Regions from separate parts of the Exiguobacterium sp. GL_137 genome, predicted to be linked through region 3. Evidence: riboswitches for the same ligand, from Rfam matches in the RefSeq annotation. Region 3 holds a riboswitch; each other region holds the start of a gene.
What was found. Region 3 has a riboswitch for lysine ahead of AC3IRK_RS02630 (aspartate kinase). Riboswitches for the same ligand answer to the same signal wherever they lie in the genome.
Positions count from the first base shown of each region.

Region 1: linked by a shared signal. The riboswitch ahead of AC3IRK_RS01220 (amino acid permease) and the one ahead of AC3IRK_RS02630 (aspartate kinase) in region 3 are both predicted to bind lysine.
Region 2: linked by a shared signal. The riboswitch ahead of AC3IRK_RS15360 (Na+/H+ antiporter NhaC family protein) and the one ahead of AC3IRK_RS02630 (aspartate kinase) in region 3 are both predicted to bind lysine.

Region 1 is NZ_CM174406.1:205,434-208,598, reverse strand. It holds gene AC3IRK_RS01225 (hypothetical protein) at 1-77, opposite strand, end outside; gene AC3IRK_RS01220 (amino acid permease) at 207-1,685, opposite strand; lysine riboswitch at 1,820-2,004, opposite strand; gene AC3IRK_RS01215 (MarR family winged helix-turn-helix transcriptional regulator) at 2,179-2,628, shown strand; gene AC3IRK_RS01210 (GGDEF domain-containing protein) at 2,818-3,165, shown strand, end outside.
Region 2 is NZ_CM174406.1:2,952,117-2,955,281, reverse strand. It holds gene AC3IRK_RS15360 (Na+/H+ antiporter NhaC family protein) at 1-1,452, opposite strand, end outside; lysine riboswitch at 1,558-1,733, opposite strand; gene AC3IRK_RS15355 (uracil-DNA glycosylase family protein) at 1,802-2,542, opposite strand; gene AC3IRK_RS15350 (heme oxygenase) at 2,690-3,022, opposite strand; gene AC3IRK_RS15345 (methyltransferase) at 3,108-3,165, shown strand, end outside.
Region 3 is NZ_CM174406.1:498,230-501,394, reverse strand. It holds gene AC3IRK_RS02630 (aspartate kinase) at 8-1,207, opposite strand; lysine riboswitch at 1,321-1,498, opposite strand; gene argH (argininosuccinate lyase) at 1,569-2,939, opposite strand; gene AC3IRK_RS02620 (argininosuccinate synthase) at 2,936-3,165, opposite strand, start outside.

The DNA of each region.
Region 1 (3,165 bases), 290 kb from region 3:
ATCTGATAGATGGCTAACGTCACAAGCAAAATCGCAATCGGGATGAATGCCCGTTTAAAGTGATACCAATAGTTCACTGAGGTCGCCTCCATTTTTCTTTTATCTTATACGATTTTTTACTGTTTGATATGCTTTTCTAGATTATTTCTTTTTCAACATCCATCAAAAAAAAGCCGACTCCGTTTGAAACGGAATCGACTTTTACCTTACGAACGCGGATGTTTCGGGAATTCCATTTCTGAATAAGGAACGACCGATGTCCGGTTTTTAAATTTATGACCTAACCAGAAAGCAAGGAATAACGGAATACCGACATATGTCGCGGCGATTCCAACCCAATCAATTTGATCCGCGAGGAATGCGGCATAGTTTTGACCGACGATGACAAGGAAACAAAGTCCGAAGGCAAAGAGCGGTCCAAACGGGAAAGCAGGTGCAACGTACGGCAAGTCACTGAGTGAATGACCTTGCGCAAGGAATCCTTTACGGAAACGGTAATGGCTGATCGCGATACCGAGCCATGCGATGAAACCGGTCATCCCGGAAGCATTCAACAACCAGAGGTAGACCTGTCCGCCAAACATCGATGTCAGGAAGCAAAGTGCGCCGATTGCCCCAGTTGCGAGCAAGGCATTACGGGGAACACCGTTTTTCGAGACTTGTGCGAACATTTTCGGCGCGTCACCTTGGCGTGCCAATGTGTACAGCATCCGTGTCGATGCGTACATCCCGGAGTTCCCGGCTGATAAAACAGACGTCAGGATGACGGCGTTCATCAATGCTGCCGAGAACGCGAGACCGGCTTTTTCAAAAACAAGTGTGAACGGACTGACTGCTACATCGGTAATATCGTTTGAAACCAGGTTCGGACTTGTATACGGAATCAACATGCCGATGACAAAAATCGCAAATACATAAAAGAGAAGAATCCGCCAAAAGACTTGTTTAACAGCTTTCGGGACGTTTTTTTCCGGATCTTCGGATTCGCCTGCCGCGATTCCGACAAGTTCGGTTCCCTGGAAGCTGAAACCGGCGACCAAGATGATACCGATAACGGCTGGAATGCCTCCGACGAACGGTGCATCACCTAATGCAAAGTTTTTAAAGCCGACCGGCGCTTCTGATGTGAAGACACCAAAAATCATCGCGACTCCGACAATCAAGAAGATGATGACTGTGACGACCTTGATCATCGCGAACCAGTATTCGGCTTCACCGAATCCTTTAACGGAGAAGTAATTTAAACCAATCATCAGTAACAAGAAGATGGCACTGAAATAAAAACCTGGAACATCCGGGAACCAGTATGTCATGACGATTTGGGCCGCAACGAGTTCAACGGCAATCGTGACTGCCCAGTTGTACCAGTAGTTCCAACCGAGTGCAAAACCAAACGATGGATCAACGAACTTCGCACCGTAGGTCGAGAAGGAACCGGCGACCGGCATGTAAGCGGCCATCTCACCAAGGCTCGTCATTAAAAAGTACACCATCAATCCGACGACCGCATACGATAACAGGGCACCGCCCGGACCGGCAGCTGCAACGGACGCACCGGAGGCAATGAATAAACCGGTTCCGATGGCTCCGCCAATCGCAATCATCGACATGTGACGGGCTTGCAGACCGCGTTTTAATCCTTCTTCAGTTGAATCGAGTTTTCTTTGGGGTTGTAAAGTATTCATCTTATTCGCTTCTCTCTTTTTTAAATTTTTGAGAGGACACTTTTTGAATCGAAAAAAAACAAAAAGCGCCCTCACCTTCCAGAAGGAAGATGAGAACGCAACATAGTAAAAAGGATGCGCCCCATTCTACCGTCGTGAAAGATAGCTCCCCACAAGTCAGATCTGACCTGTGACAGTATTAGACCTGTTCGATCTAATCCCAATCGATCATCTTCAAAGCGATGATTGATTTCGGCAATTCTTCCTTTTCAGTCACCTCATCTGCCGCTTGACGACATCCGTGACTGTACTTATAAGAACTGCAACCTCCATCCCACTGGTTGAGTGAGAACTAATTAAGTTAGTTATAATTTCGTTATTACTTCGTCATGTTACACAAAACGTCTTCAAATTGTCAATTCTTTTTTTGAAATTTCCGCTATCCGTGGTAAGATTCCGTAATTTTTAGTACACTAAATTATAGAAGTTAACCGAGAGAAAGGATGTTGCTTGAATGCCACAAGAACGTGATCAACTGACCTATCGATTAGAGGAACAAATGCGGGTCATTCTCCGGACATTACGCCGCGAACTCAACCGACTGTTTGAAGGAACCGCGACGCGGAGTGAATTTTTCATTTTGCGCAGCCTGTCCGAAAATGGTCCCCAACGTCCGACTCTACTCGCAGAACAGTTTGAGCTTGCGACAAGTCAGGTAACGGCTTTGACTGATCGTCTGTATAAAGCCGGATTCGTTACGCGGACGCGTTCGACGGACGACAGAAGATCGATTGTTTTAGCATTGACGGCCGAAGGTGAAGCCGCTTTCCACGAACTTGAAATCGTCCGCCGGAAATATCTCCAAGACCGTTTTGGTACACTCACCGAAGAAGAGCTTCATGCGATGGTCCAGGTCTTCGATAAGATCCTTTTAACGATGGATGAAGAGGCTGTTTCTTCCTAAAAATTGTTTTAAAAAAATATTTATTTTTTTCGCTGACAAAGTTCACTTGACTGTGTACTTTGTCTTTTTTGTCGACTTGCCATGTTTCCCTAAACATTTTTCCATTTCTTGCCGTTATTAAAATGGGTATACTAGAACTATCTTATTGGAAATGCGTTTACGAGGAGCTGGGAGGATTTGTTGTCCATCATGAATAATTTCATCATCAATTTTTGTCTACTGTTTACAACGATCACTCTTTTGTTTCTACCTTTTCGAAATCACCCGCGGATTACACCGAACACGAATCTGAACATCCGACTCGTGTTAGGCTTCATCGCCGGATTGATTTCTGTACTCTTGATGTTCAACAGCATCCAAATCGATGTCGCCCGGATTGATTTACGAATTGTCCCCATCGTCATTGCCATGATGTTCGGCGGCTTACCTAGTGCACTCGTCACCGGCACCATGATTATCGCAACACGTTTTGCCCTGACGCCTGTCGCACAAATCGATGCTGCCATCCTGTCAACAATCGTCATCGCACTGTTCATC
Region 2 (3,165 bases), 570 kb from region 3:
ATATCCGACAGCCGACGTCACTGCACCAATCAAGGCATATGGCAACTGGGTCGTGACGTGATCAATATGATGCGAACCGGCACCGGTCGAACTGAGAATCGTCGTATCGGAAATCGGTGAACAATGGTCCCCGAAGACAGATCCGGCAAGAACAGCGGCAAGTGTTGGTAACAACAGACTTGGATCAACCGCCATGATCAAATCGGCTCCGATCGGTAACATGATTCCGAACGTCCCCCAACTCGTTCCGGTCGAGAATGCCATGATACTGGCAATCAAGAATAGAAGGAACGGCAGATAAGAAGCGGGAATCGATTTGCTGATGAAACTTGCGAGATAATCCCCGGTCTTCATGTCACCGATGACCGCGATGATCGTCCAGGCAAACAACAGAATAACGACAGCGGGCCACATCGATTTCATGCCCGCCCAGATACTGATGCGGTAATCACGTGCCGGAATTTTCCGACCGATCATCATCAGGAACGCAACGACTAAACTGATGATGACACCAGAAACAAGTGAGCGCGTCACGTCTGTTGCTTCAAAGGCGCCGATTAACGAAAAAGGCCGATCGTCAGCCGCAAGTGCCTGGGCACCTGTCCAAAGAAGGGCTGTGATGGTCGCAATGACTAACACGACGATTGGAACAACCAAGTCACGGACTTTACCGCCATCGTGTTCCTTGACTTCTTCTGCCATCCCCATTGGTGTCCCTTTGTTGGCGTCAAACAATTCACCTTGTAAGGCCCGCAACTCGTGCGTCCGCATCGGTCCAACGGCAATTCCCGTATAGGCGATGTAGAGTGTCAGTAACAAAGCGAAGATGGCGTAGAAGTTTAACGGCACAATCATCAGGAACGCACTGAACGCCGAGTAATCAGTGATTGAATGGGTCGTCAAGATTCCTGCGATAATCGAGATGATGAATGCACCCCAACTCGATAATGGACTGATGACACAGACCGGTGCAGCGGTGGAATCGATGATATACGCCAGTTTGGCGCGCGAGACACCGCGACGATCCGTTAACGGACGACTGACATTTCCGACGGCCAGACTGTTAAAGTAATCATCGATGAAAATCAAAATACCTAATCCGAAAGCGGCAAGCCTTGCACCACGTGCCGTCTTGACATGTGTCGTCGCCCATTCGCCGAAAGCACGGGCACCGCCGGATGTTTGTATCAGTGTAGACAAGACACCGAGTAACAGTAAGAAAACGAGTAATAAGACATTCCATTCATTTAACGCACCGTCTGCCCAAAACAGACTGAAGATGTTTTTTCCGAGATAAACAACGGTATCCACCGGATTGAAGCTGTGAAGCAGTAAGGCACCAATCAAAATGCCGACACCAAGTGAAATGACGACTTTTCGTGTGACAATTGCTAAAACGATGGCAACGATTGCCGGGACAAGCGCAACGATAGAATCTGAATAGTTGACCATTGTTGTGGTTCCTCCTCCTTTTTTAGAAGATGAGACCCGTTGCACAGAAAAAAGCAAGGGCACCGGCAACAAAGCCGACACCCTTGCTGGATGCGTCTTTCTTAGCCGAATTGGAGCGCTCCATACAACATGCGTATGGCAATCGAACGGGTCTTTCCCGATTCGACCAGCATGGTCACGTCTGACACGTGACGATACTTCGGCGGCATCACCTTTCTTTGATCGTCTTCGTTGTCATCCTCAGACCAAATACTCATCAACACCGCGCCTCTACCTCATCGATAGAATAGTCATATTCTTTTTATAGGAAAATCTTATCCTATTTCTTTTAAAAAATTAAGGCTGTTTGTTAAGTATCGAAGTAGGAAGTTAACTGCTTCATCAAATAGTCTTTATTTTCTTCAAACTGTCGCTTCCGGTGTCCATTTGCACCAGAAGGATGCGGGAAACCAAATAATACAGTATGTTTTTTAATTCGTCCCTGATGAAGCAATGTCCGGACAGTTGACTCGACGACACGTCCGAACGGGACCAAAATGACAGGGTGGGGTAACTGATTCAATTCCGCTGCGAAGTGCTCATACGCGTAATGTTGCAGCAACGGTGTTCGGTCAATCTTTGGTTGATGTCCCGTATAATTTTTGTCCCGGTAAAAAACAGGATGTCTCAGAATCGAAGTCGTGTGCAACAGATTCTGATTTGCATGAAATAAGGTGGCTGTTGAAGGAATATTCAGCAGACGATTTAATTCGAGTTCATCTAACATTATTGTCAAATTACGCCGCATGGGACCGGCGAAACTGGCACTGTATTTGACGATTTTCGATGCTTCTTCGATTGTTGCACCATGGTGGAAGGCATCAGCCGCTTCTTCATAAGCAATGCGCATTTGTTCAAATCCTGGTGTGATGCCAATGAAGACTATTTTGGCAGAGCGATTGATATATTCTCCGATTGGTGAGTAGTAAACGGATAATTCCTGTTCCTGTTGTAATAGGAAACCGTCTGTGAACAAGTCCTGGCGCGTCAAGGACCGATCAATCGGTAAGGCGCGGATGGCCTGTTCAAAAATCGATAATGAATTCAGCATGATAAGTCCTCTCTCTTTCTGTATTGGACCTATGATAACAAATAATGGTATTACATACAATTTAAACCCATATCAATATAGTGAGGGGTCTCTTAAGAATAAAAAAACCTTGCGACCAAATTGGAGGCAAGGCGGTTCTGACATGAATTATAAAGAAGTTCGTTCTTTGACAGAAGCCACTTCATACGTGATGATTTCACTTCCAAGCATTGGAGATTCTTCTTGTTTGCCGTCTGACGGTGCCGGACGCTTATGTGACTCTTTAAAATCATCACTGTTCCGCCATACTTCAAAATCCTTCATGTCTTCCCAGTACATGTTGACGTTCATTTCATCGTGTTCTTCGAGACCTTGTGTCAGTAAAACTTCGACACGAACAAATCCCTTCATCGAGTCAAGACCACTCGGACGGGTAAAGCGTGGTGCGAGTGCTGCTGCCATTCCTTTTTTGACTTTAATCCGATTCGTAACAACGATCATTGGATAGTCCCCCTTATAGAATGAAATGCTTACATCCATAGTATAGTACGATGAAACCAACAATGCTTGAAAGAAGGAATCAAATATGAATGAAAAAGAGTACGAAGAACGGCTACGCATCGAGACGATTGATATTCAGCATC
Region 3 (3,165 bases):
TTCCTCCTTACAGGTCGAATGCTTGAGCAATTGCTGCGACGGTCCGTTCGATGTCAGCTTGGGCAATCGTATATGAGATGCTGATCTCTGATGTTGTAACCTGATAAAACGTGATGTTTTCGGCCCGGAAAATCGCAAATAATTTCGAAGCGACGCCGGTTGCGTCCCGCATGCCGATTCCGACGACCGATAATTTGGCATGTTGGTTATGACGATCGACTTTGACGGTCGGGAAACGATTGATGATATCCTGCAAGGCCTCTTCCAAAAACTCTTCTTCGTCTAACGGACAAGAGAAGGAAAGGAAGATGTCACTGTCAAACGTCGTCTGACTGATCATATCAATGTTGACGTGGCGACCTGACAACAGTTCAAAGATATCCGCGACCGCTGAATTCGTCTGTGGAACGTGTTTGATTGATACCGTCAGGACGTTTTTCGTCACACTGACACTCGTTACTGCTTTCTGTTCCATCGTTTCCGTTGCCTCCATAATCCAAGTCCCTCTTTTCGATTCTAGTGTTTTTCCGACGAAGATGTGGACGCCGTATTTTTTACCGAGTTCGACACTGCGCATCTCCATGACTTTTGAGCCAAGAGCACTCATTTCCATCATCTCATCGTATGAAATGTGCGGAATCGGCTGCGCTGCAGCATGAATCCGTGGATCTGCCGTATAGACACCGTCAACATCCGTATAGATCTCACAACGTTTATCAAGGACGGCTGCTAAGGCAACGGCTGTCGTATCTGATCCGCCGCGTCCGAGTGTCGTGACATCCCCCAGTTCATTGACCCCTTGGAAACCGGCGACGATGATCACATCGTAGGTTTCAAGTTTTTTCCGGAGCAGTTCACCGTCGATTTGTTTGATTTTACTTTTCGTATGCAGCCCCATCGTACTGATGCCGGCTTGGGCTCCCGTTTGCGACAAGGCTTTTGTCCCGAGTGAATTCAGCGCGATGCTGAGTAACGAAATCGTCTGTTCTTCTCCGATTGCAAGCAGACGATCCAGTTCGCGCCGTTCCGGCCGGTCGGTAATCGCTTGTGCTTGGGCAATCAATGAATCCGTCATTTTCCCCATCGCTGATACGACGACGACTAATTTCTCCCCTTGATCCGTCCGATTCTTCAAATAATTCGCAATTGACTGAATCTGTTCGACAGTCGCAACCGAACTACCACCAAATTTAAGTACAGTTGTCACAATCCTATCTCCTTTTGTCCCGAAACAGAAAAAAACGACGGGCCGGTAGGAGCGTTCCTACGGCCCGTCGTTATCACGATCGGACAAACGATGACAGTGTCATTCGTTCTTTTACGTAAGATAGCGCTCCGAAACGTGGGTTTCGGCAGTACAACGGATCTTAACCGTTGTACCAGCAATCAGGAAAAAGCATTTTCCTGTTCACTTCGGCGGATTTCCCCTTTCACATCACTTGGCATGCTTGCCTTTGTAAGTGTTGCTACTGATGTCATCCGCGCCTCTATCTGTCGGTTGTTAGTTACAGTTATAGCAAACATTTTTTGTTAAATCCAGTGATTTGCCAAACTTTTTTTGAATTTTATCATTTTTCAAGGTACTTCTTCGCTAATGTGAGTTGTTCCCGGACGGCTGTAAAACCGGTCCCGCCGTAACTTCCCCGTCGTGCGACGGCTTGAACCGGATCGAGCAACGGATATACATCTTCCGCAATGACCGGATGGAACGTCTGATACGTCGACAGCGTCAAATCTTTTAAGAAACATCCGCTCTGCACACAATGTAGGACGGCTTTCCCGACGATTTCATGCGCTTCCCGGAACGGAATCCCTTTTGTGACCAGATAATCTGCCAGTTCCGTTGCATTCGAGAAGTCTTGCATCGTCGCCTTCTTGAGCGCTTCTGTCTTAAACGTAGCGGATTCGATCATGCCTGTAAAAATTTGAACGGATTGTAACACCGTATCAGCGGTATCAAAGACACCCTCTTTATCTTCTTGCATATCTTTATTGTAAGCGAGCGGAAGAGCCTTCATCGTCGTCAGGAAGCCCATCAGGTTACCATAGACACGTCCTGTTTTACCGCGAATCAGTTCTGCGAAATCCGGATTTTTTTTCTGTGGCATCATACTCGATCCCGTTGAAAACGCGTCGGATAATTCGATGAATGAAAACTCCTGTGAAGCCCAGATGATGATTTCTTCGCAAAAGCGTGACAAGTGCATCATCACTGTTGAGGCGATACCGAGATACTCGATGACGAAGTCCCGGTCCGAGACCGCATCCAGGCTATTCGGATAGACCTGTTCAAAACCAAGCAGCTCGGCTGACTTGAACCGGTCAATCGGGAAAGTCGTTCCCGCCAGTGCCCCTGCACCGAGCGGCGACATCCGGATCCGCTTTAAGTTATCCGTCAACCGATCGGCATCCCGTTCAAACATCCAAAAGTAAGCGAGCAAGTGATGTGCCAGTGAAATCGGCTGTGCCCGCTGCAGATGGGTGTAACCCGGCATGACCGTCTCGACATGTTGCTCCGCTTGTTCCGTAATGACGGATTGCAGATTACGGATGCTGGTCAGGAGTTCGAGAACATGTTGTTCCATCCAGAGATGCAAATCAGTCGCGACCTGATCGTTTCGACTGCGCGCCGTGTGCAGCTTCCCGGCAACGGGACCAATCTGTTCCGTCAGCAACCGTTCAAGATTCATGTGGATATCTTCGTCAACCGTCGTGTAGACGTGCTGATCGAGTGTCGTTTGTAACTGTTTCAGCCCGGCTTCAATTTGTTGCCACTCGGTTTTCTCAAGAATCCCTTGTTCATACAACATCTGTGCATGCGCAAGACTCCCTTGCAAATCAACGGCGGCTAATTTCTGATCAAATGAAATCGATGCGCCGAAGGCTTCCGCTTGAGCGGAAGCACTTTCCGTAAAACGTCCGCCCCATAGTTTCGTCATTTTTTCACGCCTTCCTGACGATGGACACTGGCATGTGTCGCAATCGCAAGACCATGCAATTTAATGAATCCTTTCGCTGCTTCGTGATCAAAGGCATCTTCTTTTGTGTAGGTCGCGAGTTTCTCGTCGTACAATGAAACGGCTGACTGACGTCCTGTAACGGTTGCATTCCCTTTATAGAGTTTGACACGGACTTCGCCGGTCACGTCCTGTTGCGTTGCCGTCA